Regions from separate parts of the Allobosea sp. BE125 genome, predicted to be linked through region 1. Evidence: predicted binding sites of a transcription regulator. Region 1 holds the regulator's gene; each other region holds the start of a gene.
What was found. The regulator PhoB, encoded in region 1, activates phosphate uptake and scavenging genes when phosphate is short. The targets are predictions, from matches to a motif close to TGTCATNNANCTGTCAT.
Positions count from the first base shown of each region.

Region 2: J2Y55_RS13940 (Orn/Lys/Arg family decarboxylase) is a predicted target of PhoB. The motif match lies at 1,879-1,895, and genes of this name have one in related genera.
Region 3: ppk2 (polyphosphate kinase 2) is a predicted target of PhoB. The motif match lies at 8,453-8,469, and genes of this name have one in related genera.

Region 1 covers NZ_JAVDTY010000014.1:141,390-151,631, reverse strand. Annotated here, with positions in the region: gene uvrB (excinuclease ABC subunit UvrB) at 134-2,851, opposite strand; gene J2Y55_RS26135 (helix-turn-helix transcriptional regulator) at 3,080-3,808, shown strand; gene J2Y55_RS26130 (acyl-homoserine-lactone synthase) at 3,908-4,552, shown strand; gene J2Y55_RS26125 (hypothetical protein) at 4,545-4,895, shown strand; gene J2Y55_RS26120 (TIGR03862 family flavoprotein) at 5,062-6,339, opposite strand; gene phoB (phosphate regulon transcriptional regulator PhoB) at 6,478-7,176, opposite strand; gene phoU (phosphate signaling complex protein PhoU) at 7,198-7,917, opposite strand; gene pstB (phosphate ABC transporter ATP-binding protein PstB) at 7,957-8,757, opposite strand; gene pstA (phosphate ABC transporter permease PstA) at 8,805-9,695, opposite strand; gene pstC (phosphate ABC transporter permease subunit PstC) at 9,711-10,242, opposite strand, start outside.
Region 2 covers NZ_JAVDTY010000005.1:224,558-234,799, forward strand. Annotated here, with positions in the region: gene J2Y55_RS13940 (Orn/Lys/Arg family decarboxylase) at 1-1,835, opposite strand, end outside; gene J2Y55_RS13945 (hypothetical protein) at 2,067-2,291, shown strand; gene J2Y55_RS13950 (mannose-1-phosphate guanylyltransferase/mannose-6-phosphate isomerase) at 2,417-3,826, opposite strand; gene J2Y55_RS13955 (HlyD family type I secretion periplasmic adaptor subunit) at 4,025-5,428, opposite strand; gene J2Y55_RS13960 (type I secretion system permease/ATPase) at 5,425-7,164, opposite strand; gene J2Y55_RS13965 (right-handed parallel beta-helix repeat-containing protein) at 7,382-9,514, opposite strand; gene J2Y55_RS13970 (GumC family protein) at 10,053-10,242, opposite strand, start outside.
Region 3 covers NZ_JAVDTY010000005.1:213,850-224,091, forward strand. Annotated here, with positions in the region: gene J2Y55_RS13895 (PPC domain-containing DNA-binding protein) at 1-415, shown strand, start outside; gene J2Y55_RS13900 (NAD(P)/FAD-dependent oxidoreductase) at 587-1,870, opposite strand; gene J2Y55_RS13905 (NAD-dependent epimerase/dehydratase family protein) at 2,026-2,841, opposite strand; gene J2Y55_RS13910 (hydantoinase B/oxoprolinase family protein) at 3,009-4,724, opposite strand; gene J2Y55_RS13915 (hydantoinase/oxoprolinase family protein) at 4,743-6,893, opposite strand; gene J2Y55_RS13920 (LysR family transcriptional regulator) at 7,066-7,965, shown strand; gene J2Y55_RS13925 (hypothetical protein) at 8,034-8,225, shown strand; gene ppk2 (polyphosphate kinase 2) at 8,644-9,543, shown strand; gene J2Y55_RS13935 (GNAT family N-acetyltransferase) at 9,595-10,158, opposite strand; gene J2Y55_RS13940 (Orn/Lys/Arg family decarboxylase) at 10,174-10,242, opposite strand, start outside.

The DNA of each region.
Region 1 (10,242 bases):
GGGCTTGCCCGAGTTCAGCACTCAAAGTGTCGAAGTCGGGTAGACCCGAGTTCGATGCGGGAAGGGTTCCCCGCGCCTCCTATGCTCGCCCTTGTGGAGGGCATGGCGGGAAGCGCGCGGAAAGGCTTCGTCCCTACCGCCTCCCCCGCCGCTTCCCCTGCCCCTCTCCAGCCCCCAGCGGACGCGAATCCGGCCTTGGGCCCATCTCGTCGAGCGTCGGCTTCTTCGGCCGCGCCACCGGCTTGGCCTCTCCGCCGCCCCAGTTATGCGGGCCCATATCGGCATCGGTCGGCTTCCTGGCGCGGGTCGGCAGATTGGCGTTGGCGCCATAGGAGCGCTCGCCCTTGTATTTGCCGGCTGAGGCCTCGACGTCGCCCTGGCGGGCGAGCGGGTCGTCGGAGATGGCGAGCTCGGTCGCCTGGAGGCGCTTGATCTCGTCGCGCAGACGGGCGGCAGTCTCGAATTCGAGGTCGGCAGCGGCTTCGCGCATGCGCTTTTCGAGATCGGCCAGCGCCGCCTTGAAATTGTGGCCCGCGACCGGCGTGCCCATGCCGGCATCGACCGTGACATGGTCGCGCTCATAGACCGAGCCCAGGATGTCGCCGATGGCGCGCTTGATCGATTGCGGCGTGATGCCATGGGCGGCGTTGTAGGCCTCCTGCTTCTCGCGGCGGCGCGAGGTCTCGGCCATCGCCCGCTCCATCGAGCCGGTGATGTGGTCGGCATAGAGGATGACGCGGCCGTCGACATTGCGGGCAGCGCGGCCGATGGTCTGGATCAACGAGGTCTCCGAACGCAGGAAACCCTCCTTGTCGGCGTCGAGAATGGCGACGAACCCGCATTCGGGAATGTCGAGGCCCTCGCGCAGCAGGTTGATGCCGACGAGGACATCAAATGCGCCAAGGCGGAGATCGCGCAGGATCTCGATGCGCTCGATCGTGTCGATGTCGGAGTGCATGTAGCGGACACGCACGCCGTTCTCGTGGAGATACTCGGTCAGGTCCTCGGCCATGCGCTTGGTCAGCACGGTGACCAGGGTGCGATAGCCCTTGGCCGAGACCTCCTTGATCTCGTCGAGCAGGTCGGCGACCTGATGTTTTGCCGGGCGGATCTCGACCGGCGGGTCGATCAGGCCGGTGGGGCGGATGACCTGCTCGGTGAAGACGCCGCCGGTGCGCTCCATCTCCCAATTGCCGGGCGTCGCCGAGACATGCACCGATTGCGGCCGCATCGCGTCCCATTCCTCGAAGCGCAGCGGCCGGTTGTCCATGCAGGAGGGCAGGCGGAAGCCGTATTCCGCCAAAGTCGCCTTGCGCCGAAAGTCGCCGCGATACATGCCGCCGATCTGCGGCACGGTGACATGGCTCTCATCGGTGAAGACCAGCGCATTGTCGGGCAGGTACTCGAACAGGGTCGGTGGCGGCTCGCCCGGCTTGCGGCCGGTGAGATAGCGCGAATAGTTCTCGATACCATTGCAGGAGCCGGTGGCCTCGATCATCTCGATGTCGAAGGTGCAGCGCTGGTCGAGCCGCTGCGCCTCGAGATAGCGGCCCATCTTGTTGAGCTCGTCGAGGCGGCCGCGCAGCTCCTCCTTGATCGACTTGACGGCCTGAGTCAGCGTCGGGCGCGGCGTGGTGTAGTGCGAATTGCCGTAGACCTTGACGAATTCGAGGTCGGCGGTCTTCTGGCCGGTCAGCGGGTCGAATTCCGAGATCTGCTCGACCTCGTCACCGAACAGGCCGATGCGCCAGGCGCGGTCCTCATAGTGAGCCGGGAAGAGTTCGATGACATCGCCGCGCACGCGGAAGGAGCCGCGGGCGAAATCGCCAAGGGTGCGTTTGTACTGCAGGGCGACGAGATCGGCGATGAGCTGGCGCTGCTCGATGCGCTCACCCAGCTTGATGCCGAAGGTCATCGCCGTATAGGTCTCGACCGAGCCGATGCCGTAGATGCAGGAGACCGAGGCTACGATGATGACGTCGTCCCGCTCCAGCAGCGAGCGCGTGGCGGAGTGGCGCATCCGGTCGATCTGCTCGTTGATCGAGCTTTCCTTCTCGATGAAGGTGTCCGAGCGCGGCACATAGGCCTCGGGCTGGTAGTAGTCGTAATAGGAGACGAAATACTCGACCGCGTTGTCGGGGAAGAAGCTCTTGAACTCGCCATAGAGCTGCGCGGCCAGCGTCTTGTTCGGCGCCAGGACCAGGGCGGGACGCTGCGTCTTCTCGATGACCTGCGCCATGGTGAAGGTCTTGCCGGAGCCGGTGACGCCCAGCAGGACCTGGTCGCGCTCCTGGCGCGAGATGCCGTCGACGAGATCGGCGATCGCGGTCGGCTGGTCGCCGGCGGGCTCGTACTCCGAATTCATGCGGAAGCGGATACCGCCTTCGGATTTGTCCGGGCGGGGCGGACGATGCGGCGTCCAGGCCTTGCCGGGATCGATGAAGGGGCTGCCGGTCTCCAGCAGCATCTGCAGCGACTGCGCCGTCAGGCTCGCAGCGGTCTCGCCCTCGACGCCGTCAAAGGCGGAATCGGCCTTCTTGCCGATCTTGCGCTTGGGGGCGCCATCGCCGGGCCGGGCCGCGGGCTCGTAACCGGCCTGCGGTTGGTCGCTGAAGCCGGCGGCGCCGCCCGGGACCGCATTGCCGCGGTTGATCGCGGGGTTGAGCAGATCGGCAAGATAGCCTTCCAGTGGCTTCAATTCCTGGCGCGAGGCCTTGGAATTGGGCGTGCGCGCGCTGGCCGGCTTTTTCGCGGGCTTGGTCTTGGCGTTGGTCGTCTTGGCGTCGGCCGTCTTGGCGTCGGTCGTCTTGGCGTCGGTCGTCTTGGCGTCAGGGGCGGAGGTTTTGGACATGGCAGCAATATGGGGCGGAAGCCGCCCAAGCGCGAGAGGGCAAGGCGCATGGCGGGCCGCATAGCTGACAGGAGATGGCAGGAGGAGACGGCTCTGCTGTGCGGCGCACCTTGCCGTGCCTTGCGCGCAGAGCCGAACTCCCCCGAAAGGCCCGGTCTTGCTGGAGGCATTGACTCCCCGAGACGCGCTGCAAGAATGCGGCTATAATACGGCCATTGGGGACCGTTCATGTCGGGACAGCACTTCGACGCCGGACGAGACGCGCTCGATTTCATCGATGTGCTGACGCGCCTCAACGATCCCCAGACGATCATCACCTCGCTGCGCGACAAGCTCGCCAGCTTCGGCTTCCACGCCTTCCTGATCACCGGCCTGCCGGAGACCGGCGACAGGATCGCCCCGCTCGTGCTGCTGAATGGCTGGCCCGATGGCTGGTTCGAGCTCTATGTCCGGCAGAACTATGCCGATGACGACCCGATCGCGGCGCATTGCAAGACTACGATAAACCCTTTCGTCTGGGACGAGGTCTATCGCCAGGAGGTCGCCAGCGCGCGCCAGCAGGAGATCATGCGGCGCGCCAGCGACTTCAAGATGATCCACGGCTTCTGCGTGCCGATCCACAATGAGGACGGCTTCAAGGCCGTCGTCACCATGGCCGGCGACAAGCCCGACCTGTCGCGGCCGTCCCGCTCCGCCATCCACCTGATGTCGCTCTATGCCCATGCCAAGGCCGAGGCCGCCATGCACGGCACCCAGGGCCATTGCCTCACCGTGCGGGAGCGCGAGGTCCTGACCTGGATGGCTGTCGGCAAATCGACCGAGGGCGTCGCGGAGGTGCTCAATATCCGCGCCGGAACTGTCGAGGCGCATTACCAGAACGCCGCCCGCAAGCTCGGCGCCCGGGGCCGCACGCGCACGGTGGTCGAGGCGCATCTGCGCGGCGAGATCCAACTTTAGTCTATAGACCCGCGAAAGCATCGGCACTCCCGGAAAACCGGGATTCCGCCCGGCGCGGATAGGCAGAGAATTCTTCCTCACGCCGCTGGGGAAGAGCACATGATTCACATCATCGACGCCTCCAATCGCCGGCTCTATGCCGAGCAGATCGAGGAACATTTCCGCATCCGGCACCGCATCTATGTCGAGGAGCGCCGCTGGATGGAGCTGGAGCGCCCCGACGGACGCGAGGTCGACCAGTTCGACACCGACGACGCGGTCTATCTGCTGGCGCTGAAGGACGGCAAGGTCATCGGGGGCTCCCGCCTCGTGCCGACGCTCTGCCCGCATCTGATGAGCGAGGTCTTTCCCTACCTCGCCAATATCCGCGGCCTGCAGCGCGGCCCCGACATCGTCGAATGGACCCGGATCTTCGTGGTTCCCGAGTATCGCGGCCGCGAATCCGCCGTGCTGCACACCGTCCTCGCCGGCATGCTCGAATACTGCCTGGAGCAGAATTTCAGCGCGATCACTGTCGTGATGGAAACCTGGTGGATGCCGCGCTTCCTGGAGCTCGGCTGGGAGGTCAAGCCGCTTGGTCTGCCGACGATGATCGACGGCATGTCCTGCATCGGCACGATGATCAGCGTGACCGAAGAGGCCTGGCGCAACACGCTCGCATTCAAGCGGATTGCGGCCCCGACACTGGTCGACCGGCGGCATGGGCCGCGCATCATCAAGGAAAGGCGAACCAACCATGTATGACGAGCACGCCTATTCGCCCTTGTCCTCCCAGGAACGGCAAGACCTCGGAAACGCGCTAGCGACCCTAGCGACGCTGATGAATCGGCACCCACGCTACGCCCCGCTGCTGGAAGTCGCGTCCCATTTCGACCTCCCCGACGATCTCTGGCTGCTGACGCAGGTCATGAGCCTGGACGATGCCGGGCGCTCGGCGCTGGTGCAGCTCTTCCTGCTGACCAGTGGAGCGGTCCAGGCCAAGCCGTTGAGCCAGGACGCCGTCATGCTGGTGAGCCACGATCTCGGCGCCATCTATGAGCTGACCCGGGACCGCGAGCGCGGGATGGCCTCACCTCACGACGCGTGAGGTCCGGCTTCGGGGGCCTGCGGAGAGCTCCTCTCCTGTGTTGGTGGGGGGCGGAACCTCGACAGAGAACCCTCTCCTGTAAGGAGAGGGTAGGGTGAGGTGTCGGCCGTTATCCGCGTGGAGCACAGCCTCACCGCCGCGCGTGGTTAGCTCGGCGCTTTGCTAGTCAAGGGGCCGACACCTCATCCCTGCCCTTCTCCTTACAGGAGAAGGGTTCCCCGCGCCCGACTTGTCTCTGTTTCAGCCAAGCCTCCAGCCCGGCCGCCGCCGCGACGCCGGTGGCGAAGCAGGCCTGCAGCAGGTAGCCGCCGGTCGGGGCCTCCCAGTCCAGCATCTCGCCGGCGACGAAGACGCCGTGCAGCGCCGTCAGCATGAAATCGGGGGTGACCGCGCCGGCTTCGATGCCGCCGGCGCTCGAAATCGCGCGCGCGATCGGGGCGAGGCCGGTGAATGTGAGGGGAGCAGCCTTGATCAGCGCCGCCAAGGCTGCTGCGTCCTCAGGCAGGCCCGGGCTCGCCTCGCGCAGGAGCGCGATCGCAGCCGGCGACAGGCCCGCCGCCTTGCGCAGATGGTTGCTCAGCGTCTCGCCCTTGCGGCGCTTCGCCAGACGCTCGATGAGACGCGCCGTCTCCATGTCGGGCCGCAGGTCGAGCGTGACCGCCGCCCTGCCCTCGCGCAGGATCGCCTCGCGCAGCAGGCCCGACAGCGCATAGACCGCCCCGCCCTCGATGCCGTCGGCATCGATCATCCCTTCGCCAGTGGCCTGACGCTCACCGAAACGGATGACGATGCGCTTCAACGGCGCTCCGCTGAAGCGCTCGCGCATCATCGCCGACCAGGCGACGGTGAAACCGCCATTGGCCGGCAGCAGCGGCGCGACGCTGACGCCACGCTCTGCGAGCCGAGGCACCCAGCCGCCATCCGAGCCAAGGCGCGGCCAGCTCGCGCCGCCGAGCGCCAGCAAGGTCGCGCCGGGCCGGATCGTTTCGACGCCGCCATCGCGGGTCTGGAAGGCGAGCGCGCCATCGGCGCTCCAGCCGGTCCAGAGCCTGCCCGGAGCGAATGTCACGCCCTGCCCCTCCAGCCGGCGCAGCCAGGCGCGCAGCAGGGGCGAGGCCTTCATCACCCTGGGGAAGACGCGCCCACTCGTGCCGATGAAGCTGTCGGCGCCGAGAGCGTCGGCCCAATCGCGCAAAGCCTGCGGCGGGAAGGCGCGGATCGCCGGTTCGAGCCAGGCCTGCGCGCCGCGATAGCGCGTCAGGAACTGATCGAGCGGCTCGGAATGGGTCAGGTTCAGCCCGCCGCGGCCGGCAAGCAGGAATTTGCGCGCCGGCGAGGGCATGCGGTCATAGACCGTAACGGCGTGGCCGGCGGCGGACAGCCGCTCGGCGGCGATCAGGCCGGAGGGGCCTGCGCCGATGATCGCGATGGATTTATTTTGCATCGGGAGGGCTTGGAGCCGGCAGGGGCGCGGGTCAAGCGCGATCGTCATGCTCGGGCTTGACCCGAGCATCTCATGCCGAACCGAATGGTGCTTTATGCGAATGGAGATTCTCGGGTCAAACCCGAGAATGACGTAGCATCACCCCCGCGCGAAGGTCTCGTCGAAAGCGTAGCCCGCGCCGCGCACCGTGCGCAGCGGGTCCTTTGCGTCGCCGGGCGTGATCGCCTTGCGCAGGCGCCCGACATGAACGTCGACCGTGCGCTCGTCGATATAGACGTCGCGACCCCAGACGGCATCGAGAAGCTGTGCGCGGGAATAGACCCGGCCAGGCGCCTGCATCAGGAATTCGAGCAGGCGGAATTCGGTCGGGCCGAGATGCAGTTCCGCGCCGGAGCGGCGGACGCGGCGCGTCGTGCGGTCGAGCTCGAGATCGCCGGCCGCAAGCAGCCCCGCGACATGGCCAGGCTTCGCCCGGCGCAGCAGCGCCTGGATGCGCGCGATCAGTTCAGGCAGCGAGAACGGCTTGACCACGTAGTCATCGGCGCCGGTGGCGAGGCCGCGCACGCGCTCGGTCTCCTCGCCGCGCGCGGTCAGCATGATGATCGGCACGCGCTCCGTGTCCCTGCGCGTGCGCAGGCGGCGGCAGAGCTCGATGCCCGACAGGCCCGGCAGCATCCAGTCGAGCAGGACGAGGTCGGGCGTGTGGTCGCGCAGATGCAGTTCGGCATCGTCGCCGCGCGCGACGCTGTCGACCTCGAAACCCTCGGCTTCGAGATTGTAGCGCAGGAGCAGGGTGAGCGGCTCCTCGTCCTCGACGATCAGGATGCGTGCGGGCATGTGCGTTTCCGATGACGAACGTTATTGACCGGCCGTGGCCTCGACATTGATGTCGGTGGTGTCGAGCTTCGGGCGGTTGAGGTCGAGCGACTCGCCGGTGACGAGATAGTGGATCGTCTCGGCGATATTGGTGGTGTGATCGCCGATGCGCTCGACGTTCTTGGCGCAGAACAGGAGATGCGTGCAGAAGGTGATGTTGCGCGGATCTTCCATCATATAGGTCAGCAATTCGCGGAAGAGCGAGGTGTAGAGCGCGTCGATCTCGTCGTCGCGGCGCCAGACCTCCATGGCCTTCTGCTCGTTGCTCGCGGCATAGGCATCGAGCACGTCCTTGAGCTGGGCCTGGACGAGCCGGCTCATATGCTCGAGCCCGACCACGGCGCGGTGCGGCGGCTGGAACTGGCCGGAGATCGCGACCGCGCGCTTGGCGATGTTCTTGGCGAGATCGCCGACGCGCTCGATGTCGGCGGCGATGCGGATCGCCGAGATCAATTCACGCAGGTCGTTCGCCAGCGGCTGGCGCCGGGCGATGGTCAGGACCGCGCGCTCCTCGACATCGCGCTGGAGGTTGTCGAGGCGCTGGTCGGCGCTGATCACCTTCTGGGCGAGCGTGGTGTCGCGGCGCACCAGCGCCACGGTGGAATCGCCGAGCATGCGCTCGGACATGCCGCCCATCTCGGCGAGGCTGCGGCGCAGCCCCTCGAGTTCGGCGTCGTAGGAGCGGACGATATGTTCGGTCATCGCGGCGGATCCTCTGGGAGCGAAAACAGGGTTCGACAGTCAGCCGAAGCGGCCGGTGACATAGTCCTGCGTCTGCTTCTTGTGCGGGTTCATGAAGATGGTGTTGGTCGGCGCGAACTCGATCACCTCGCCGAGATACATGAAGGCGGTGTACTGCGAGATACGCGCCGCCTGCTGCATGTTGTGGGTGACGATGACGATGGTGAAATCGGTCTTGAGCTGCTCCAGCAGGTCCTCGATCTTGCCGGTCGAGATCGGATCGAGCGCCGAGGTCGGCTCGTCGAACAGGATCACCTCCGGCTTCTGCGCGATGGTGCGCGCAATGCACAGGCGCTGCTGCTGGCCGCCCGAGAGGCCCATGCCGGACATCTTGAGCTTGTCCTTGACCTCGTCCCAGAGGGCGGAGCGGCGCAGCGCGCCCTCGACGCGGTCGTCGAGCTCCGACTTCGGCGGCTTCTCATAGAGCCGGATGCCGAAGGCGACATTGTCGTAGATCGACATCGGGAAGGGCGTCGGCTTCTGGAAGACCATGCCGATGCGCGAGCGCAGCTCGTTCACGTCGACATCGTTGGAGATGACGTTGCGGCCGTCGAGCATGACCTCGCCGGTGGCGCGCTGCTCGGGATAGAGCGAATAGATGCGGTTGAAGATGCGCAGCAGGGTCGACTTGCCGCAGCCCGAGGGGCCGATCAGCGCCGTGACGTGACGGTCACGGAAATCGAGATTGACGTTCTTCAGCGCCTTGTGCTCGCCGTAGTAGAAATCGAGGTTCTTGACCGCGATCCTGACCGGGGCTTCGGCATCGAGCGTTTGCGGGCTCAGTTCCAGCGTCGAAAGCATCGACTTCTTCCTTCAGATCGAACGCGACGAGGGTTCAGGGTAGCCGTTCACTTGCTGCCGCGCACGATACGGCGCGCGATCAGCGAGAGCAGCAGGATCGAGACGGTGATGATCAGCGAACCGGCCCAGGCGAGCTGCTGCCAGTTCTCGTAAGGGGCGGAGGCGAACTGGTAGATCGTCACCGGCAGGTTCGAGACGCCGCCCGAGAGCGTCGGCGAGAACCAGAAATTGTTGTTCAGCGCGGTGAAGATCAATGGTGCGGTCTCGCCGGCGATGCGGGCGAGCGCCAGCAGAATACCGGTGACCATGCCCGATTTCGCCGCCCGCCAGGTGACGCTGGTGATGACGACCGAGGGCGGGGCGCCGAGCGCAGCACCAGCCTCGCGCAACGGCCCCGGAACCAGCCGCAGCATGTCCTCGGTGGTGCGCACGATGACCGGGATCGCGATGATGCCGAGCGCGGCGCCGCCGGCCCAGCCGGAGTAGCCGCGGAACGGCTCGACCAGGATGACGTAGACGAACAGGCCGATCAGGATCGAAGGCGCCGAGAGCAGGATGTCGTTGATGAAGCGGATCAGATTGGCGAGCTGCGAGCCCTTGCCGTATTCGGCGAGATAGGTGCCGGCGAGCACGCCGATCGGCGTCGCCACCGCGATGCCGAGGAAGGTCAGCACGATCGAGCCGACGATGGCGTTGGCAAGGCCGCCGCCATCGGAGCCGGGGCCGGGCGTGACCTGGGTGAAGGTCGTGAGGGAAAGCCCGCCGACGCCCTTCACGATCAGCATGCCGAGGATCCAGAACAGCACGAAGATGGCGAGGAAGGTGAAGCCGGAGGCGATCAGCTTCATCGCCCTGTCGGCGGTGCGGCGCGCGGGGCGCACGCGGCCCCATTCGGCATGGGGCGTCTGGGAGGCGATGGAGGGGGTCGTCATGCTCATGATCGGCCTGCCTTATCAGTAGGTCTTGACGCGCGAGACGAGGATGCGCGCGATGACGAGGACGACGAAGGTGACGAAGAACAGGATGCAGCCGAGCGCGATCAGCGCGTTGAGCTGCAGGCCGAGCGCCTCGTTGAACTCATTGGCGATGCGCGAGGCAATGGTCGAGCCCGGATCCAGGATCGAGGCCGAGAGCCGGTTGGCGTTGCCGACGACGAAGGTCACCGCCATGGTCTCGCCGAGCGCGCGGCCGAGGCCGAGCATGACCGCGCCGATGATCGAGACGCCGGCCTGGGGCACCAGGACATGGCGCACGACCTCCCAGGTGGTCGCCCCAATTCCATAAGCGCTCTCGCGCAGCACGGAGGGGATCTGCTCCAGCATGTCGCGCGTGATCGAGGCGATGAAGGGGATGATCATGAAGGCGAGGATGATGCCGGCGGTGAAGATGCCGAGCCCCGAGGGCGAGCGCGAATACAGCACCGTGCCGACGAGCGGCAAGCCTTCGACGATGTTGGAGAGCGGCACCTGAACATAGGCGGCAAAG
Region 2 (10,242 bases), on a different contig from region 1:
CTGGCTTCGACGCCCGGCGTCAGCAGGAAGAGCAGCGAGTTGAGGTCGTTCTTCTCGGCGACGATCCGGTTCTCGCGCAGGAACTGGGCGACGACCGGCGCCGGGATACCATGCTCGGCATAACCGCCCGTGGCGCGGTCGAAGCCAGGGGTCAGCAGCGTCAGCTTGTTGGGGTCGGTCATGGCGAAGCCCGACTCCAGATTGGAGAAACCATGCCAGGCGGCGCCCGGAGCGAGCTGCCAATAGGAAGGGTCGCTGGCGAGCTGGTCAGTGCCGACCGCTTCCCAGGCGACGTCATGGACCGCCCCCTCGCGCGCCGCATCGGGGATCGTCACGCGGTCGGGCACGAAGGGCTCGAAGAACCAGCGCCGCTCCGGCAGGATTTCCTTCTCCTCGAATTCGCGCCGCACGGCGCGGATCTTCTTGCGCAGCTCGATGCCGAGCCGGATCGTGTCATCCCAGAGCACTTCGCCGGAGCGCCCCTTCATCATCTGCGCGCCGACGTCGAGCGAGGCGAAGAGCGGGTAGAAGGGCGAGGTCGAGGCATATTGCATGAAGCTCTCATTGAAGCGCCGATGCTCGACGCGGCGCTTCTGGCCGCGGATATGCCGGTCCTTCATGTGGATCTGCGAAGCCTGGGAGAAGCTCGCCAACTGCTTATGCGTTGACTGCGTCGCGATGATGCCGGGCGAGTCCGGCCCCAGATCGGCAAGCCCCATGGCGAAGCGCCCGGCATAGAGCGGGTGGAACTTCATGAAGCCGGCCCAGGCCTCGTCGAACAGGATATAGTCGCAGAGATGGCCAATGCGCTTCAGGATCATCTGGGCGCTGTGGATCGTGCCGTCATAGGTGCATTGCTCGACCACGGCGACGCGGAAGGGGCGCGGTTTTTGCCAGGCGTCAGGGTCCTTGACCAGCGGATGCGTCCGGATGCGTTCGCGCAGCGCCTCCTCGTCGAAAGCGTCCCAGCGCATCGGGCCGATCAACCCCCAGGCGTTGCGGATCGTCGGCAGATAGACCGGGATGCCGCCGCCGATCATCAGGGCGCCATGATGAGCCGCCTTGTGGTTGTTGCGGTCGAACAGGACGAGGTCGCCATCGGTCACCAGCGCCGCCAGCGCCACCTTGTTGGAGGTCGAGGTGCCGTTGAGGACGAAATAGGTCTTCTCCGCGCCGAAGATCTGGGCCGCCTCCTTCTGGGCCTTCAGGGCCGGGCCCTCATGGGTCAGGAGATCGCCGAGATCGAGCACCGAATTGTCGAGATCGTCGCGGAAGACGGCCTCGCCGAGATGCTCCATGAAGACCCGGCCGATAGGGCTGCGGCTGTAGAACACGCCGCCATTATGCCCCGGGCAGGTCCAGAGATGGTTGCCCTCCTCGGCATAGTCGACCAGCGCGCCGAAGAAGGGCGTCTTCAGCGTCTCGGCATATTGCTTGAGGCGGCTGATCAGGCTCTTGGCGATGAAGGGCGGCGTCTCCTCGGACAGGAAGATATAGCCGTCGATGAAGTCGAGCACCTCGACGGGCAGATCCTCGAAGCGCTTGCGGCGGATCAGCAGGATGATCGGGAAGTCGAGCCCGCGGCGGCGCATCAGGTTGATCAGGGCCGCTGTCTTGCCTTCGAGGCCTTTCTTGCCCCAGTCGACGACCATGCAGCCGATGGCAGCATCAGTCTGCACGGCGATTTCGGCATCTTCGAGCTTGCGGGCCTTCACGACCTCGAAGCCGGACCGCTCGATCTCATCGACGATCTGGTTGAACCTTATGCCTTCGAGATCCTCGGCGTCGAAACTCGGCGTCGCGAACAGGAAGGTGAAGCGCCTGAAATAGTCCATGTCTGCTCCGCTGGCTGGATCCCCGAAGGTGTCGGCGAGTTCCATGACAGTCCGGCGACTATCGGCCTCTCTTTGTGACGATGTCGATCGAGCAGATGGAGGCTGCCTTGACGATCGACGACAGCGAAGGCTAGGTCCCCAGACGAGCGCTCGAGCTGGGTTGTCGCGCGGCGAGAAGCGCGGTCCCGATGAACCGCTGCGCGCCGGGCTAGTCGCGCAAAGGGCTTCACCATGTCGTCCAAGAGCAAAAGCTTGAATGCGACGCTGCTTCGCCTCACCCATCATTATTCGGATGCGAAGGACCTGTTCAACGCAGTTCGCACTGAGCATCCCGACGCCTCGAAGAAGGACATCGTCCTGGCCGCGCTCGCGATGATGATCGATCAGTGCGAAACGGACACCCGCTCGGCGCGCAAACTCCACCAACCCGCACTGCATCGACGCGGTGAAGAGTAGTGTCAGGCAGGCCGCATTGCCTGCGGTCTAGCGGGAAGCAAGCCATGTCCAAAAGAGCTGGCGGAGCCGGATAGTTCCATCACGAGCCCGCACAAGGCAGAAGCTTCAGATCTGGATCTCTCAGCTCAGCATCGCTTGTAAATGTCCTCGATGCGGATGATGTCGTCTTCGCCGAGATAGGAGCCGACCTGGACCTCGATGATATCGAGCGGGATCTTGCCGGGATTGGCCATGCGGTGGACGCAGCCGATCGGCAGGTAGATCGACTCGTTTTCGTGCACGATGATGATTTCGTCATCGCGCGTGACTTCGGCCGTCCCGCGCACCACGACCCAGTGCTCGGCTCGGTGGTGGTGCTTCTGGAGGGACAGGACGCCGCCGGGCTTGACCGTGATGCGCTTGACCTGGTGACGCGTGTCGAGATCGATCGAAAGGTATTTGCCCCAGGGCCGGTGGATTTCGCGATGGCTGCCGGCTTCCGGCTCGCCATTTGCCGTGAGCAGAGCGACAACGTCGGTCACCTTGCCGGCCATGGCCTTCGGCACCACCAATATGGAATCGCGCGTCGCGATGACGGCTATGTCGTTTACGCCCACGACAGTGAGGAGAGCATCCTCGGAGCGCAGCAGGTTGTTGGCGCCATCGACCACATAGCCCCGCCCTTCGACGACGTTGCCGTTCGCCCCCTTCTCGGAAAGCTCCCAGACCGCGGACCAGCACCCGACATCCGACCAGCCGAACTGCCCGGCGATCACGGACGCCATCTGCGTCCGCTCCAGCACGGCGGTTATCGAAACCTCCGGCGCCTTGGCGAAAGCACGCGGCTCGAGCGTCAGGAATCCGAGCTCGTGACCTCCGTTCGCAACAGCCTCGCCGATGGACGTCATCACATCGGTCTCGAATGCCTCGAGTTCGGCGCGCATCGTCGCCGCATTGAAAATGAGGTTGCCCGAATTCCACAGATAGCCGTCCGCGAGATAGCGCGCCGCCTGCACGGAATCGGTGGCCTCGCCGAAGGCCTCGACCTGATGCGCGCCATCCGTGATCTCCGAGCCGGGGCGGATATAGCCGTAGCGCGTCGCAGGATAGGCCGGTGGTATCCCGATCGTCACGATGCCGCCTTGAGCGGCCACAGCTGCGGCTCTGGTGCAGGTCTCGACGAAAAGCCTGCCGTCCTGCACGACATGATCAGCGGCGAAGACGCCAACAAGCGCAGCGTCATCGCGGGCAAGACCAAGCTCGGCCGCGATCGCCACAGCGGAAGCGGAGCCGCGACAAACCGGCTCGACCACGATCTCGGCCTTCACCCCGATCGCCTGCAACTGATCGACGACGGTGAAACGGTGTTCCGTGCTGGCGACGACAACGAGCCTGTCAAAGACAGCCGCGTCGGACAGGAGTCTTGCCGTGCGTTGAAAGGCGGAGTCCCGGCCAAAGAGCGGGATGAATTGCTTCGGCATGGTGTTGCGAGAGACAGGCCACAAACCAATGCCGGCCCCTTCGCACATGACGACAGGAATGATCTTCGGATGCATGCGGATCAGCTCCTCGAAGACGCTGATCTAGCACGGTGCATTTCCGGCAATAGCCCCGATTCGGTCGTACCCTGTTTTGGCTCGCGCTACCCTGTTTGCGTCGTGCATGCCGCGAGCAGTCGGCCGCATGTGGCGTGGACCGCGCCGAACAAATCGGCCCTGCGGCCCCATGAGTTCACTCGGCCCCGCGGCGTGGCCTCATTCCTCCCTGAAGGCCGAACGCATGGAATCCCGCAGGGGCTGCATCAGATAGGCCAGGGCCGTTCGTTCACCGGTCGGGACGAAGACGTCGGCCGGCATGCCCGGCTTGAGCTTGGCGCGGATCTTCGGAGGGAAGCCCGATGCTGAGATGCTGACGCGCAGCTCATAGGCCATCTGCTGCGAGACCTCGTCGCGCTGCGTATCGGCTGCGACGGATTTGACCTCGCCGACCGTGAAGGGCGTCGCCCGACCCTTGAACGAGGGCAAGCGCACCTCCGCAGCCATGCCCGGGCGAAGGTTGTTCACGTCCAGGGGCGAAATCTTGGCGGTGACGACGAGCTCGTCGTCTTGCGGCACGATTTCCATCATGGTCTCGCCCGGCTTGACCACCGCTCCCACGGTGTGGACCTTCGAGGCCACGATCCGGCCGGCGCGCGGCGCGCGAACCTCCGCACGCGCCAGCACATCCTCGGCCATCCGCAGCTTTTCGCGCGCATCAGCGAGCTTCACCCGGCATTCCGCGACCTTCGTCGATGCCTCTTCGGCAGCGCGCAAGCCGATTTGGCTCATCTGCAGCCGGATTTCGTCGTTGGCGACGGAGAAACGCATCAGATCGGCCTCCAGCGACCCGATACGGCCCTGAAGCTCCGTCAATGACCGGCGCAACGGGTTGATGCGCGTTGCCGCGATATAACCCTGATCGGCCAGAGGCTGCAGCTTGGCGAGCTCGTCCTTGATGCTGGCTGCCTGGCTGGCCGCGGAATCGCGCTGTGCCTCGGTCGAGTCGCGCTGCTTCTGGGACTGCGACAGCCGCTCACCCAGAATGGAGACTTCCAGCTTCTGGGCCGAAGCACGCTCCTTGAAGAGCCGCTCCTGGTCGAGAATGATGCGGCGCGCCTCCCCGGTCTCTACAGCATCGGTCAGCTCCTTTGGGAAATCGATGCGATCAGACCGGTCGATCTGGGCCGCAAACCGCGCCTCTTCGCCCAATGCCTGCAACACACCCAGCCGCGACACGCTTTTCTGCGCGGCCGCATGCGTCGTATCGAGCCTGAGCAGAACCTCTCCGGCTCTAACCTCCGAGCCGTCCCGCACGACGATGGCCTCGACCAGGCCGCCCTCGAGATGCTGAACCGCCTTGCGGTCGCTTTCCACGACAACGCTGCCATGAGCGACGACGGCGCTATCGAGGCGAGCGGTCGCCGACCAGAGGCCACCCACGCCCAGCACGACGGCAACGACGATGTAGCCCTTCCGAACCGGAGCGCGCCAATCGCCGCCCCCCTCGATAGGGCCCCCGGCCGGCGGGAGCCAGCGCTTCAGAATGGCAAGCGCCGGCTCGAGGCGCTGGCGCCCTATCGCAAGATAGCGCCCTATCGCAGGATTGAATGTAAGTTTCATCGCCGCCCCCACCTTGCCACCGAAACCGGCTCGCCGCTGCGCACCTGAACGCGCTGTGGCGGCCGAACGCTCGCCCCAGCGCCGGGCTGCAGCAACACCGGCAGGATTTCATCGCGCAGACCGACCCTGACGGCCTGGCCCTTCTGCATGAGAATGATCTTGTCGACCTGCGACAGAAGCTGCGGGCGATGCGTGATCACCACGACGATCGCGCCCGCGGCGCGCAGGCCCGCCAAGGCGCGACCAAGCGCGGCATCGCCATCCATATCCAGATTGGCATTCGGCTCGTCGAGCACGACCAGCGCAGGCTGGCCATAGAGCGCCCGCGCCAGGCCGATCCGCTGCCGCTGCCCTCCGGAGAGGGTCGCACCGTCGTCACCGATCTGCGTCGCATATCCGTCCGGAAAACTCTGGATAAGGTCGTGCGCCGAGCCGGCGGAGGCGGCGGCGACGGCCGCCTCGTCAGTGGCGGAGGGATCGAAGCGGGTTACGTTGTCGCGCACGCTTCCGGCAAACAGTTCGACATCCTGCGGCAGGTAGCCGAGGACACGGCCGCGTTGGTCATCGGAAAAATGGCTGATGTCGGTGCCGTCGAGGCGGACGACGCCCTGAACGGGCTTCCAGACGCCAACCAGCGCGCGAGCGAGCGAGGATTTCCCGGAGCCGGTCAGCCCGATGACTGCCGCAATCTCGCCTGGCTCCACCTCGAACGAGACATTGTGCAAAAGCAGCGCTTGCCCATTGGGAGCGCGCACGCTCAACCCCTCGACGCGCAGCGACCCGGCCGGATGCGGCAGCGTCATGCCGCCGCTATCGGACGGTGTCTTCAAGCTCGTGCCGAGCCGCTGGAAGGCACTGCGGGCCGACACGAAACTCTTCCATTGGCCGACGGCGCCCTCAATGGGGGCCAGAGCCCGCCCCATGATCAGCGAGGCGGCGAAGATCACGCCTGCCGCGATGTTCTGATTGATGGCGAGATAGGCGCCGACGCCAAGAACGGCGCATTGCAGCGCGAGCCGCAACAGCTTGGTGACCGCCAGCAGCGTTCCGCCCCGGTTGGCCGCCCGCGTATGATGCTCGAGAGCTCGCTCGTGCCGGGCCTGCCACTCGCCGCGGATTGCCCGACCCATCCCCAATGCCTTGATGACCTCGGCATTCCGGAGGGATGCGGCGAGGCGCTCGCTCGCGCTGTGACCGAGCTCCGACGCATGAACCAGGGAATTCTTGGTCATGCGCTCGTTCAGCAGGGCCACACCCAGGATTGCGACCGCTCCAACCGTGGCGACGACGCCGATCGCGGGATGGAGGACGAAACAGAGAGCAAGATAGATCGGGACCCAAGGCGCATCCATGAGAGCCGGCACGAGGCTGCCCGACAATGTGGCGCGCAAGGTCTCCACGTCACGAACGGGCACGACCTGCTGCGAGCCCTTTGCTTCCAATGCGCCGCGAAAAGCAGCTTCGAAAGCCGGTTCGGACAACGCCCGATCCACGCATAGACCGAGCTGAACGAGCGCGCGGCTGCGGAAATGCTCGAGCGCAGCATAAGCTGCAAACAGGACAAGCACGATCAGCGAGAGCATGACCAACGTCGTGCCATTCCGGCTTGTCAGCACCCGATCATAGATCTGCATCGTATAAATCGGGGAAACGAAGACGAACAGGTTGAGCACGAAGGACAGCCCGAAAAGTGAAGCGAATGCAGGCGTCAGATTGCGAACCGTTTGCGAAAGCATAGTCGTTGGGTTCCTCGGAGTGATCGCGAAGCTCGGATGAACGAAGCAATGCGGATACCCGCTCGACAGGCGATGAATCAGCGCCGACCGGGGTCATCGTGGATACGGGCTCTTCATCGATGCGGGGTCATCGCGGATGCGGGATCTTCACGGATGAATGACGACCCGGCTCCGACGGTGGAACCGGGTCGTCGTCATGGGTTAGGCCCGCGACCGACTAGTGCCAGTGCCAGTGCGAGGACTGGTGGTGGCGGTCGTTGTCGTCGTCCTGGCGCGCCTGGATATCCTGGAACCAGTTGCGGCCACCGCCATGATCGCCCCAGGAGCCGTGATGACCGCCCCCACTTGACGGGGTCGTCGGGACCGACGGCGCAACCGGCGTGGTGACCACCGGAGGCGATGTGACCTCGGGGATCGAAATCACGTCCGGGCTGGTGGCCGGCGGCGTTTCCGCGACAGGCGTCGTCGGTTCCGCCGTGACCGGGGTCGTAGGCTCGACCGTGACCGGCGGTGTTTCCGTTACAGGCGTCGTGGGCTCGACTGTGACCGGCGTTTCGCCGGTGCTCGGTGATGTCACCGGCGTGCCGGTGACCGGCTCCGAATCCGCAATCGTGGCGCCGGAAGACCCGAACGCAGCCGTCTCGATGCCATGCGACTGCGCGACCGATCCAGTCGTGAAGCTGTAGTCGCCATGTGCGGCATCGGCGAAGCCTCCTTGAGTCGTCACGACGCTGCCGGCATCGCCGCCGCGCTGCTGAAAGCTCGCGAGCGAGACATCGGCTACCGTCAGCGCCGCGCCATCGGGATTGTAGTAGACGTTGTTGTGGATCAGGCCTGGATTGGTCTGATCGGTATCGATCGTGTTGCTGCCATCCTTCGAGACCTGGATGAAGTTCTCGTAGGTCTCGTTACCGGTGATCGTGTAGCCGTCCACACCGATGGTCGAAATGCCATATTTACCGTTGTCCAGCAGCGTGTTGTCGTGGATTTCGTTGCCCGATCCGCCATGGATGAGAATGCCGCTGAAGGCCGTTCCCTGAACGAAATTGCCGTAGATCTGCGCGTTGCTGGCGAGGTTATCGAGATAGATGCCGGAGCTCATGTCGTTGCCGGCGACGAACCCGCCGTCATGCGTATTGAGGCCGCCGGTATCGACGATGTGATTGTATCGGATCGTATCCCCCAGCGCGCCGGGATCCTCGTGCGAGAACAGGTAGATGGCGCCGACATCGGGCGTCTGCTGACCGGAATGGCGAATGTCGTTGTATTCGATGACATTTCCGCCCGAAACCTGGTTCGGGTCGTAATTGACTTCCGAAATCCCGAAGCGCGGCACATTGGTGATCGTGTTGTGGTCGATCTGGTTGTGCGCCGATTCCTGCATGTCGATCGAGCCAAATTGAACGAAGGCCTCGTTCGAATGATCGATCACGTTGTTCGAAATCTGGTTGCCGCTGGTCCCAGGGCTCAACGCGATTGCGCTAGACCAGGTATGCTCGAAATTATTGTTCGAGATCAGGTTTCCGCTGCTGTCGCCATGCAGCACCACACCAACGCCGACATTGACGAAATGGTTCGATTCCACCGTCAGCCCGGTCGCGTCATGCACCTCGACCGCCGCAGTGACGGGGTCGCCTGCAGCTGCAGCCGTATCGGTGAAGGTCAGGCCCTTTATGCTGACATCCTTGGCGCCATCGACAACGAACAGGCTGTGATCATCCGAGACCACGGCCCCCTGGCCGTCGAAGCCCGCCGGAGCCTTGAACAACACGGTGTGCGTTTGACTGTCGAACGACCATTCGCCGACGCTGTCCGGCGTCTTCTCCGAAACATAGAATCTACTCGCGGGGCCCAGATCGTAATTGGCCTCGGTGGTGAAGGTCATCACGTTGCCTTTGATGGACGCGATGGTGAGATGGTCGTTAGCGTAGCCGTTCTCCGAAAAGACCGTGACCGTCGCGCCGACCTGCGGCGCATGACCGGCGGGAAAATCCGACGGATTGAATGCAAGCGATTTGCCGGGATCGGATCCGCTGGGCAGATCCTGCCCCCAGAGCCAACCGCCCCGGATGGGATCGCTCGGATCGGCGGCGGGAAAGCGGCTCTGGACCTGCTGGACGCCGTTGACCGTGAGTTGCAGGACCTGGGCATCGTCGACATGGGCCGACCAGATGCCGTTCGCACCCTGTGTCCAGCCGGTTACCGGCGTGCCGCCGCTGACCACGGCATTCTGCCCGGCCATGCCCACGAAGGACGAGCCGGAATCCGCAGATGTCAGGTGGAGTGGGCTGTCAAGATGATAGGTACCTCCAGCGAGGTAGGCCGTATCGGCACCGCCGCTCTGCCGCATGGCCTCCTGGGCACGTTCCAAGGTCGCGAAAGCCGATGATGCGTCAAGTCCGGTATTGCTGTCATTTCCTGTTGAGGAAACGTAAAAATTAGCCATAAAGGGGCTCCTTTCAAGGCGAGAACACTTGAGGTGTGGTCGCGCCTCTAGATACCCCAGGGCAGCAAGGCTATTCTACCCAGCAAGCCGGATTTATATCAAAGGGAATTAGTGCATTAGTACTAGTTGTGCAAAATTGGCACACTATATCAACGCGCTGTAGCCTTCGGAATTGCCCCTCATCCTGTGGATGAAGACGGCTCCGCAGCGTCAGAATGGCAAACCGTCAGATGGTGGTCGCAGAACTCGGGGCCCGCCGCCAGGCGATCGACGTAGCCCCGGAAGGCGGCGAGAGTCGCAACCGGACGCCCGCAGCGATCGCAGACCACGAGCCCCTGGGCCGAGAGGTCGCGTGGCAGCGAAACGGCGGGCGAACCGCAGCCCTGACAGCTGAAGTCCGTGCTCGCCAGCAAGCGCAGACCTGGGTGGCGAGAGCGCCTGCTCATGCCGAAGCCTGATAGAAGGATTTGTAATCCCGGTAGATCTGGCCGCGGTCGGAGGCGTTATAACGCCCCTGCTCCTCGAGATCGACGCAGTTAAGCACGATGCCCCCGACATCCAGCCCCAACCGGGCGAGATGGTCGAGCGTCGTCGCGACAGTCGTCTTGCGCGTATCGTTCCATTTGACGACA
Region 3 (10,242 bases), on a different contig from region 1:
CCATATCGCGACACCGACCGGTTTCCTGATGGTCCTGCGCCAGGGCGACGATGTCTTCGCCCGGCTTGAAGCCCTGATGCGGGAGGAGGCAATCCCATCCGCCTTCATCAGTGGCCTCGGCTTCGCCGGCCATGTGACCTTCGGCTTCTTCGATTACGAGAAGAAGGAATACGCGCCGAAGACGATGCATGACCTTGAGCTGACGAACCTGTCGGGGACGCTGGCCTGGAAGGACGGCGAGCCATCCATCCATGCCCATGGCACAGCCGGAGACGACAGCTTTCGCACCTTCGGCGGGCATCTGCTGGCGCTCGAAGTCGGGCGTGGTTCGCTGGAGATCAGCGTGACCGTGATCGCGACCCGCCTGGAGCGCGCGGTCGATCCCGGGATCGGCGCAAACGTGCTGCAGCTCTGAGAGACCGTTTGGAAACTCCAGCCCTCATCCTGAGGAGCCGCGTCAGCGGCGTCTCGAAGGATGCTCCAGATGGTTCGGGAGCCTCCTGGAGCATCCTTCGAGACGCCATTCCCAAGGAAATGGCTCCTCAGGATGAGGGCTCGGGAGGTTTCCAGGCAGCCTCTAAGCGCTTCATGCCGGCGCGATCGGAAGGTGCGCCACCTGCGCACCGACCTCGTAATAGGCCTCCTTCATGGCCCGGAAGGCTGGCATGGCGACCTCGGACACCGGCAGCGGCATACCTTCGAGATCGATTTCGCCGAGTATAAGCCGGGCGAGCTCGCGCCCGAAGACCGTACCCGGCGCGATGCCGCGTCCATTGTAGCCGTTGAAGCCGATCGCGTTGCGGCCAAAGCTGTGCAGTCTCGGCAGGTGATCCGGCGTCATGCCGATCTTGCCGTACCATTCCGTCTCAAGCTCGAATTCGCCGAGCTGCGGGAAGAGCTTGCGGATATGCCGCTTGATCCAGGCGCGGTGAATGCTGAGCCCGGTCCCACGCAGCGCGCCGACGCTACCGACGATCAGGCGCCCCTCCGCATCGAGCCTGAAGCCGCTCAGGATGGTCTTGGTGTCCCAGCCCGCGCCGCCATTCGGCATGATGGTCTTGCGGAGGTTGTGGCTCAGCGGCGCGGTCGAGACATGGAAATAGGGCAGATGGACCTGCTCCTCGCGGATGGCGGAGGTCGTCCCGGTCGAATACGCATCCGTCGCCAGGATGAGCCAATCGGCGCTGACGCTGCCGCCGGCGGTCTTGACCTGCCAGGCGTCGCCAATGCGGTCGAAAGAGGTCACCGCGCTGCCGGTGTGGATGGTGGCGCCCTCCGTCATCGCGGCGCTCGCCAGGCCGCGTGCATAGGCGAGCGGCTGGATCGTGCCGGCGCGCGGATCGAACAGCGAGCCGGTATAGCCGGCAGCACCGGTCCTGGACTGCGTGTCGCTTGCGCTCAGCAACTCGACCTTGGCGCCAAGACGGCTCCACTGCGCCTGGCGCGCCTGCAGTTGCTTCAGGCCGCTGGCCCCGACGGCGCAATGATAGGTTCCGCGATGGTCGGCTTGGCATTGCATGCCGTAGCGCTCGGTCAGAGCGAAGACCTCTCGCGGCGCCTCGCCGAGCAGCCCGATCAGGCGGTTGCCATAGACCGGGCCGAGCGTCGCGATCAGGTCGTCGGGCATGACCCAGAGGCCGGCATTGACGAAGCCGGAATTGCGGCCGGACGCGCCGAAGCCGATCTCGGCCGCCTCCAGAACCACGACCTTCCTGCCGGCCTTCGCCAGATGGAGAGCTGCCGAAAGCCCGGTATAGCCGGCGCCGACGACGACCACATCGGCCGAGACGGCGCCGGTCAGAGCGGCGGTCGGCGGTGGAGGCGGCGCGGACAGCTCCCACAGCCCATGCGACCGCTTGTCATCCAGCATATCTCTGCTCCGTTCTCATCTGATCTATTCAGGCCGCATCGTCATTGCGAGGAGCGTAGCGACGAAGCAATCCAGGGGAGCGTGGAACACGGCCGCTCCTGGATTGCTTCGCTACGCTCGCAATGACGATGCGGTTAGGGCGCGCGCTGCGAGGATCATGCCGTCGCTTCGTCGTCGGGATGGCCCATCTCGCAGAACTTGCCGCCGAGATACCGGCCGGCCGGAGATTTCGGATCGAGAGCCGGCGCGCTGGCTTCGACCTTGGCGCGGAACGGTTCCGAACTGTCCTGCGGGTGGTAGCCGAGATGACCGGCGCCGCTGTTGTCGACGGCCTTGACCTTGTTGTCCGAGGTGCCGAACGAGATGGTGTGGCCGACGAAGGGCGCCGTCAGCGAAGCTTCGACGAGGCGCACGCAATCGGCGAAGGACAGATAGGACCAGAGCATCCGGCGGTCGACGGGTTCGGGAAAGGACGAGAAGATGCGCAGGCACGCCGTCTCGATGCCGAACTTGTCCCAATAGAGCCGGCTCAGGCTTTCGACGAAGGTCTTGCCGACACCGTACAGGCAGTCGGGGCGAACCGGCGCATCGACCGAAATCTGGGCTCCGACCTCGTGATAGCCGATCGCATGGACCGACGACGCGTAGACGATGCGTTTCACGCCGTGTTTCCGGGCGCCTTCGTAAATATGGTAGGAGCCGCGAATACCGGCATCCAGAATGGTCTGCCATTCGCGCTCGGTCGGCGCACCGCCGAAATGGACGATGGCATCGCACCCTTCCGTCGCCGCGATCGTCGCCTCCATATCCGCGAGGTCGAAGATCGCCTGCTCCTCATTGGCGGCAAGCGGGCCGAGCGGCTCGCGATCGGCGACGCGGATCGTCCTGGCCAGCGGCGCAAGGCCGGCGCGAAGCTGCGAGCCGAGACGGCCGGCTGCGCCGGTGATCAGGATTCGGTCGTAATGTGGCATTCGGTCCTCGCGTCGTCACAGGCTGACCGCCGCACCATGCCAGCGCGGCAGTGATAGAGATAATCAGCGTCCTGAGATCACGTCGCATTCGGACGGTTCCGTCAGAATGCAGGAAACGTGATCGATTCTAAAATCTTAGAGCAATGCTCTCATGTTGCGGCACGGCTTTATCCGGCCGACGGCAGTTCGCCGCGCTTGAGTCCGGCTTCAACCGCCGCGATCTCGGCGTCGCCAAGCCCGTAATCGATTCTGGCGGTCTTGGCCGAGATATAGCCGAGCGCGAGGTCGCGCAGCACCTCGGCGCGGCCGCGCTCGGCGGCCGGACCGTAGCCGGCGCCACCAGGCAGCGACAGCACGACCTTGCGGCCCTCAGGAACGGCCTGGCGACCCTTGCCGGCCATGGCTGTGCCATCGTCGAGCCGGATCTCGGTCGCGGCGCCGTCCGCGCCGCCCAGGCGTCCGCGCGGCGGATGCTTCACGCGGTCGAACATCGCGGACATGTCGAAGACATGCCCTGCGATGGCCCCGACCTCCATGAATTGACCGAGGCCGCCGCGAAAGCGGCCAGCGCCGCCGGAATCGGGCCGCAACTCCTTGCGCCAGATGATGATCGGACCGGCATGCTCCGTCGCTTCGATCGGCATGGTCATGACGCCGGATGGGAAGGCGGTCGTGTTCATGCCGTCGAGAGTCGGGCGCGCGCCCGAGCCACCGCAGTTGAACATCAGCACCTCGGCGCGCCTTGCCCCGGCCAGGCGCGAGGCTTCCGAGGCCGGCCGCAGCGAAACCTGGAAATTGCAGAGCGGCCCTGCCCCCTCGGCCGGAACCGTCTTCGGCAGAAGCTTGTCGAGCGCGTTGTAGACCGTGTCCGGGATCAGATGGCCGATGACATGGCGCAACGCGACCGGCGCCGGATGCAGGGCGTTGACGATCGTGTTGTCCGGCGCGGTGATGCGGAAGGGTTCCAGCGAGGCCGCATTATTGGGGATCTCGGGCGCGATCGCGCATTTCAGCGCATAGCAGGCATAGGCCTTGGAATAGACCATCGGGCAGTTGATGCCTTTGGGGTCGACGCCGGAAGAGCCGGCGAAATCGACGCAGACCTCGTCCGTGCCGATCGTGACCTTGACCTTCAGTTCGATCGGCGTGGCGAAGCCGTCGCTGAGCATCGAGCCCTCGGCCTCGCCGGGTGTCAGTGCCGCAATCTTCTCCAGCGTCGCCCGGCGCGAATTCTCGAGGATGAAATCCCCGACCTGCTCGAGCCCGTCGAGCGCGAATTCGTCGAGCATGCCGATCAGCCGGCGATGGCCGACATCATTGCAGGTCGCGAGCGCGAAGATGTCGCCGACGACCTGGTCGGGCTCGCGGATATTGCCGCGCACCAGCCTGACGAAGGGCTGGTCGACCTTGCCCTGGTCGGCGAACTTCATGATCGGGATGTAGAGGCCTTCCTCATAGACGGAGTTGGCGTCCGCCCCGAAGCCGCGCCCGCCGATGTCGACGACATGAGCCGTGCAGGCGAAGAAGCCGACATGCCGACCCCCATAGAAGGACGGCGTCACGACCGTGATGTCGTGAAGGTGCCCGGTCCCCATCCAGGGATCGTTGGTGATGTAGATATCGCCTTCGAGAATATTCGCAGGCCCGATCTCGCGGATGAAATGCGCGACGGCATCGGCCATGGCGTTGACATGGCCCGGCGTGCCGGTCACGGCCTGCGCCAGCATCAGCCCGGCGCGGTTGTAGACACCGGCCGAGAGATCGCCTGCCTCGCGCACCGAGGTCGAGAAGGCCGTGCGGATCAGGGCCTGGGCCTGCTCCTCGACGATCGAGATCAGGCGGTTCCACATCACCTGCAGCGAGACGGTGGATAGCTGTGTCATGGATAGCTGTGTCATGGCTCAGGCCTCGACCATCTCGGCCAAGCGCGCTTTCGCGGGCTCGGACCCATGTTTGAATATCTCGATGCAGCCATCGCTGCGGCAGGTCGCCGAGCAGCCCGTCGGCACAATGATGGTGGTTTCGTCCTCGACGATCACGCAGGGCCCCTCCGCCACCCGGCCGACCGCGATCTGCGATCGCTGGAACAGGCCCGCCATCAGCCGGGCCCCGTGGGCGGGATCGAAGACCTCGCGTTGCGAGATCGCTGTCAGCGGCACCAGAGTTCCCAGCGCCTGCGCCCTCACCGGCACCGCTTTCGCCGTGCTTGCATTGACCGCCCAGACGGTGATCTCGATATCCAACCCCTGCACGGTCCGGGAGAACAGCTTGGCGTATTCGGCCTCGAACAGGGCGCGATAGGCGTCGATCGTCGGCGCGGCGTGGCTGACGTCGATCGGGATTTCCCAGCCCTGGCCGACATAGCGCATATAGACCTTGGTCTCGACGCTGAGCGGCGCCTGTGCGTCGCAGGAGCGCACGAAGGTCGTGGCTTCGTTTTCGAGCTCCGACAGGAGACCGCGCACCGTCGACGCGTCGAATGCAGCCAGACGCATATAGACGCTGCGGGTCGCCTCAAAACTGAAGGGCGCCCGCAGGAAGCCGATCGCCGAGCCCACGCCCGCGCCTGGCGGCACGAGCAGACGCTGGATGCCAAGCTTTTCGCAGAGCCGCCCGGCATGCAGCGGCGCCGCACCGCCGAAGGCGATCATCGTGTAGCCGGCGAGGTCCTCGCCATTCTCGACCGCATGGACACGGGCGGCATTGGCCATATTCTCGTCGACCACCTCGACGATGCCGAAGGCTGCGGTCTCGTGGCTCATCCCGAGCGGGTCGGCGACATGCGCCATTACGGCGCGGCGCGATGCGGCGATGTCCAGCACCATGCTGCCGCCGGCGAAGCTGGCGGGGTCGATCTTGCCGAGCATCACGTCGGCATCCGTTACCGCAGGCCTTGCTCCGCCGCGGCCATAGCAGGCGGGCCCCGGCTCCGAACCGGCACTCTCCGGGCCGACCCGGGTCTGGCGCATCGAGTCGACCTGGGCGAGCGAGCCGCCGCCGGCGCCGATCTCGACCATATCGATCACGGGAATAGAGATCGGCATGCCGGAGCCCTTCTTGAAGCGATAGCTCCGCGCCACCTCGAAGACCCGGCTCGTTTTCGGCGTCTGGTTCTTGATCAGGCAGATCTTGGCCGTGGTTCCGCCCATGTCGAAGGACAAAACGCGGTCGAGGCCGAAGCGCGCCGCGACATCGGCTGCATAGATCGCGCCGCCCGCAGGTCCGGATTCGACGAGGCGGACAGGAAACTCCGCCGCCCCATCCAACGACATGATCCCGCCGCCCGAATGCATCAGGAAGATCGGGCAGTCGGCGCCCTCATCGGCCAGCTTCGCTGCTAGGCTGGCGAGATAGCGCTTCATCATCGGCTTGACGTAGGCGTTCGCCACCACGGTGTTGAAGCGCTCATATTCGCGCATCTGGGGCGAAACCTCTGAGGAAATCGAGACCGCAAGCCCCGGGATACGCTCCAGCAGAACCTCGCGGACCAGCCGCTCATGCGCCGGGTCGAGATAGGAATGGATCAGCCCGACGGCGACGCTCTCATAGCCTGCTTCCGCGATCTCCTCGGCCAGCGCAACGACATCCTTGCGCAGCAGCGGGATGAGCGTCGCGCCATTGGCGCCGATGCGCTCGCGCAGCGTATAGCGCCGGTTGCGCGGCAGCAGGGGCTGGGGAAGCGTCAGGTTGAGGTCGTATTGCTCGAACCGGCTCTCGGTACGCATCTCGATGACGTCGCGGAAGCCCTCCGTCGTGATCAGCGCCGTCTTCGCGCCGCGGCGTTCGATCAATGCGTTGGTCGCGAGCGTCGTGCCGTGGATGATCCGGCCGATCGCGGCGGGCGTCACGCCGGCCTTCGCGCAGACGCGGTGCATGCCCTCGATGATGGCGCGCTCGGGCGCATCATAGGTCGTCAGCACCTTGGCCGAGAAGGTCTCGCCACCGATTTCCAGCACGACGTCGGTGAAGGTGCCGCCGATATCGGCGCCGAGATTGCCAAGAGACGATGTACCTCGGGACGATGTAGTTTTGGACGATGCAGCGCCGCTCACGGAAAGCCACCTTTCAATGCCTGTCAGGGAGCCGAGCGATGCTGCCAGCCCATCCCAACCGGCGAAAAGATGGCTGCGATCGACAATCAGGTCTAATTATTTGATTATCTTGAGATGATAGAAAATATCTATCCTGCGACGCCTCATCAAAGCGACGCAGGCCAGGTGGCTCATGCAGATCACGCTCAAACAGATCGAAACCTTCGTCCGGCTGGCCTCGCTTCGGAATTTCCGCCGTGTCGCCGAACAGATGAATACGACCCAGCCCAATATTTCGGCGCGCATTTCGGCGCTTGAAAGGGTCCTGAACCAACGCCTGTTCGAACGTGACGCGGGTTCCGTCGTGCTCACCGATCAGGGCCAGGCCTTGCTTCCCTTGGCAGCGAAGGCGTTTGAGGCGACCGAGGCGCTGCTCCAGGCGGGCGACACGACAAGCCGGCAATCCGTCATGCGGCTCGGGGTCGCGGAAACCGTGGCCCAGACCTGGCTGCATCGTTTCCTGCGCGAGATGGCGGTGCGCTTCCCCGACGTCGTCGTCGAACTGAGCGTGGACCTCACCTTCAACCTCCAGCGCAACCTCATCGACGGCTCGCTCGACATAGCCTTCCTCAATGGGCCGGTCTCGGACCTCTCGGTCGCCAATCTTCCGCTGGGAACGGTTGCGCTGCCATGGGTCGCCGCACCCCGATTCGCCGCAGCCTTGCCCGACCCCGCCGGGGCCGATGACCTCGCCCGGTTTCCCATTCTCACACATGCCAAGAATACGCGGCCCTATGCCGAGGTCGTCGACTATTTCAAGCGCAACAGCAGCCGGCTCAGCCGCCCGGTCTCGTCCAGCAATCTGGCAGCCTGTCTGAACATGACATTGGATGGCCTGGGCATCGCGACCTTGCCGTCGCCGCTGGTGGAGCGCTTCCTCGAATCCGGCGAACTCGTCGCCCTCCACTGCGATTGGGTTCCCACGCCGATGAATTTCACCGCATCCTATGTCACGATGCCGGCGCGGCCGATCATCGAGGCAGCGGCCAATCTCGCGACCGAGGTCGTCGACTGGAAGCCGAACGCGGCCTGAGGAGGTCAATCGAGATCGCTCGCAAGATCGCTCGGCAGACAACCTGATCAACCCGAAAGGACGTACCCATGCCTGACGCCGCCGCCCTCGTAGAACTCGATGAACGTATCGCCATCGCCCGCGCCAACCTCGCAGAACTGATGGAACAGGCGTCCGCCTTTTCGGGTGCCGCCGACGAAGACCGCAATGCGGACCGCATCAACGAGCAGCAGGACATACTCGACGCCCTCCTCAAGCAACGCGCAGCACTCGCGCAGTAGATGTCTGGACCCCATGCGGGCCGATAGCGCCGAAGCCGCGATCGATGGATAGATGTCGGTCGACCTCTCGCGCCTACCTCTCGCATTGCGACGTTCTCATCGAATCCGGCATGTCGGCGCGGCCGCGCCTCGGTCATTGCGCGCAGGCCATTCGGCTGGATCGATTGACCTGTTACCGGAACATCGAGGTCGTGAAGCCCTTCAGCGGGGCGCGCATACCCCGCCACCTTCATCGTCCCGTCATTTGCGCCACCGACATTGTAGCGATGGGAGATTGGAGCAACTCAGTCCGCAGCGCGGGATTCCGCGTCCAGGCCAATGGCCCGTCGCGGTCCTTGCGATCACGGCGCATCAGCATGCTCGCCCATCCACGAGATCCCCGATCATCTTCTAAAAGCCGTTTCAAAGGTCCGCATTCATGACGAACGATCTGGAGCGCATTAAAGCCGAAATCGCAGACAGCTTCGACGAAGAGCTCGAGATGCAGCTCGAGGAGGACCGGCTCGACGAACTCGTTTCCGAAGGTCTGGCTCCGATGGGTGGAGTGCTGGACCGCAAGGTTTATTTCCGGGAGCTGTTTCGGCTGCAGCATGAGCTCGTGCGGCTTCAGGACTGGATCCAGTACAAGAAGCTCAAGGTCGTCGTTCTCTTCGAGGGACGTGACTCGGCTGGCAAGGGTGGCGTGATCAAGCGCGTCACGCAGCGGCTCAATCCGCGGATCTGCCGTGTCGTCGCCCTGCCGGCGCCCAGCGAGCGCGAACGCCATCAATGGTACTTTCAGCGCTATGTGCAGCACCTGCCCACGGCCGGCGAAATGGTGCTGTTCGATCGCAGCTGGTACAACCGCGCTGGCGTCGAGCGCGTCATGGGCTTCTGCACCCCCGATGAACTCGATGAGTTCTTCCGCTCGGTTCCAGATTTCGAGCATATGCTCGTGCGATCCGGCATCATCCTGATCAAATACTGGTTCTCGATCACGGATGAAGAGCAGGAATTCCGCTTCCGCATGCGGATCGAGGATCCCCTGAAGCAATGGAAGCTCTCGCCCATGGATATGGAGAGCCGCGTCCACTGGGAGGACTACACCCGCGCAAAGGAAGACATGCTCGCCCGCACCCACACGGAGAAGGCCCCGTGGTGGGTCGTTCAGGCGGTCGACAAGAAGCGGGCGCGGCTTAACTGCATCACCCATCTGCTCGGCCAGATCCCGTATGAGAGCGTGCCGAAATCGGACATCATCCTGCCCGAGCGTGTGCGCAATTCGGATTATTCCCGGCACCCGGTCCCGCCGGAGCTCTACGTCCCGGAGCTGTACTGAGGCCGGGCGAATGGAGCGCCCTCCTCCGGCCTCGCAACACCCTCTCGATGTTCACGAGGCCGGCGGAAGCCCATTTGCCGTAACCGGCGCAGTGGCGCCGGCGCCGAGCGATCTCTGCACCATGACGCTGTCGGACCATTTGCCGTAGCGATAGGCGACGCCCGGCAGAAGGCCGACCCTGGCGAAACCGAACCTCTCGTGAAGCGCCAGCGATGCGGCGTTCTCGGCATCGATATAGCCGATCATCTGACGAAAACCCGCAGCCGCACAGGAATCGATCAGCGCCTGAAGCAGCGATCGCCCGATCCCCCGCCCGAGATGGTCGTGGTGGACATAGATCGAGTGCTTGACCGTGTAGCGATAGGCCGGGCGCTTGCGGAACAGCACGACATAGGCATAGCCGACAACCTCGCCACCGAGCGTCGCGACCAGATGCGGCAGCCGGCGGTTGCGCAGATTCTTGCGCCGGTCGCGCAGGTCGTCGGGCTGGGGCGTGCCGGTATCCTCGACGCCGGCCTCGATACCGCGCCTGATATGGCGGCGATAGATCGCCAGCATGGGCTCGACATCGGTATCGCGTGACGGCCGGATGATGACAGGGGTTTGGTTTTCCATCAGTCGTCGCAGCCTTTAGCCATGGGCCTGTTCGCTGACGACATAGGTATGGAGCCGCACCCGCCCGGCCGCGTCGACCTCGCG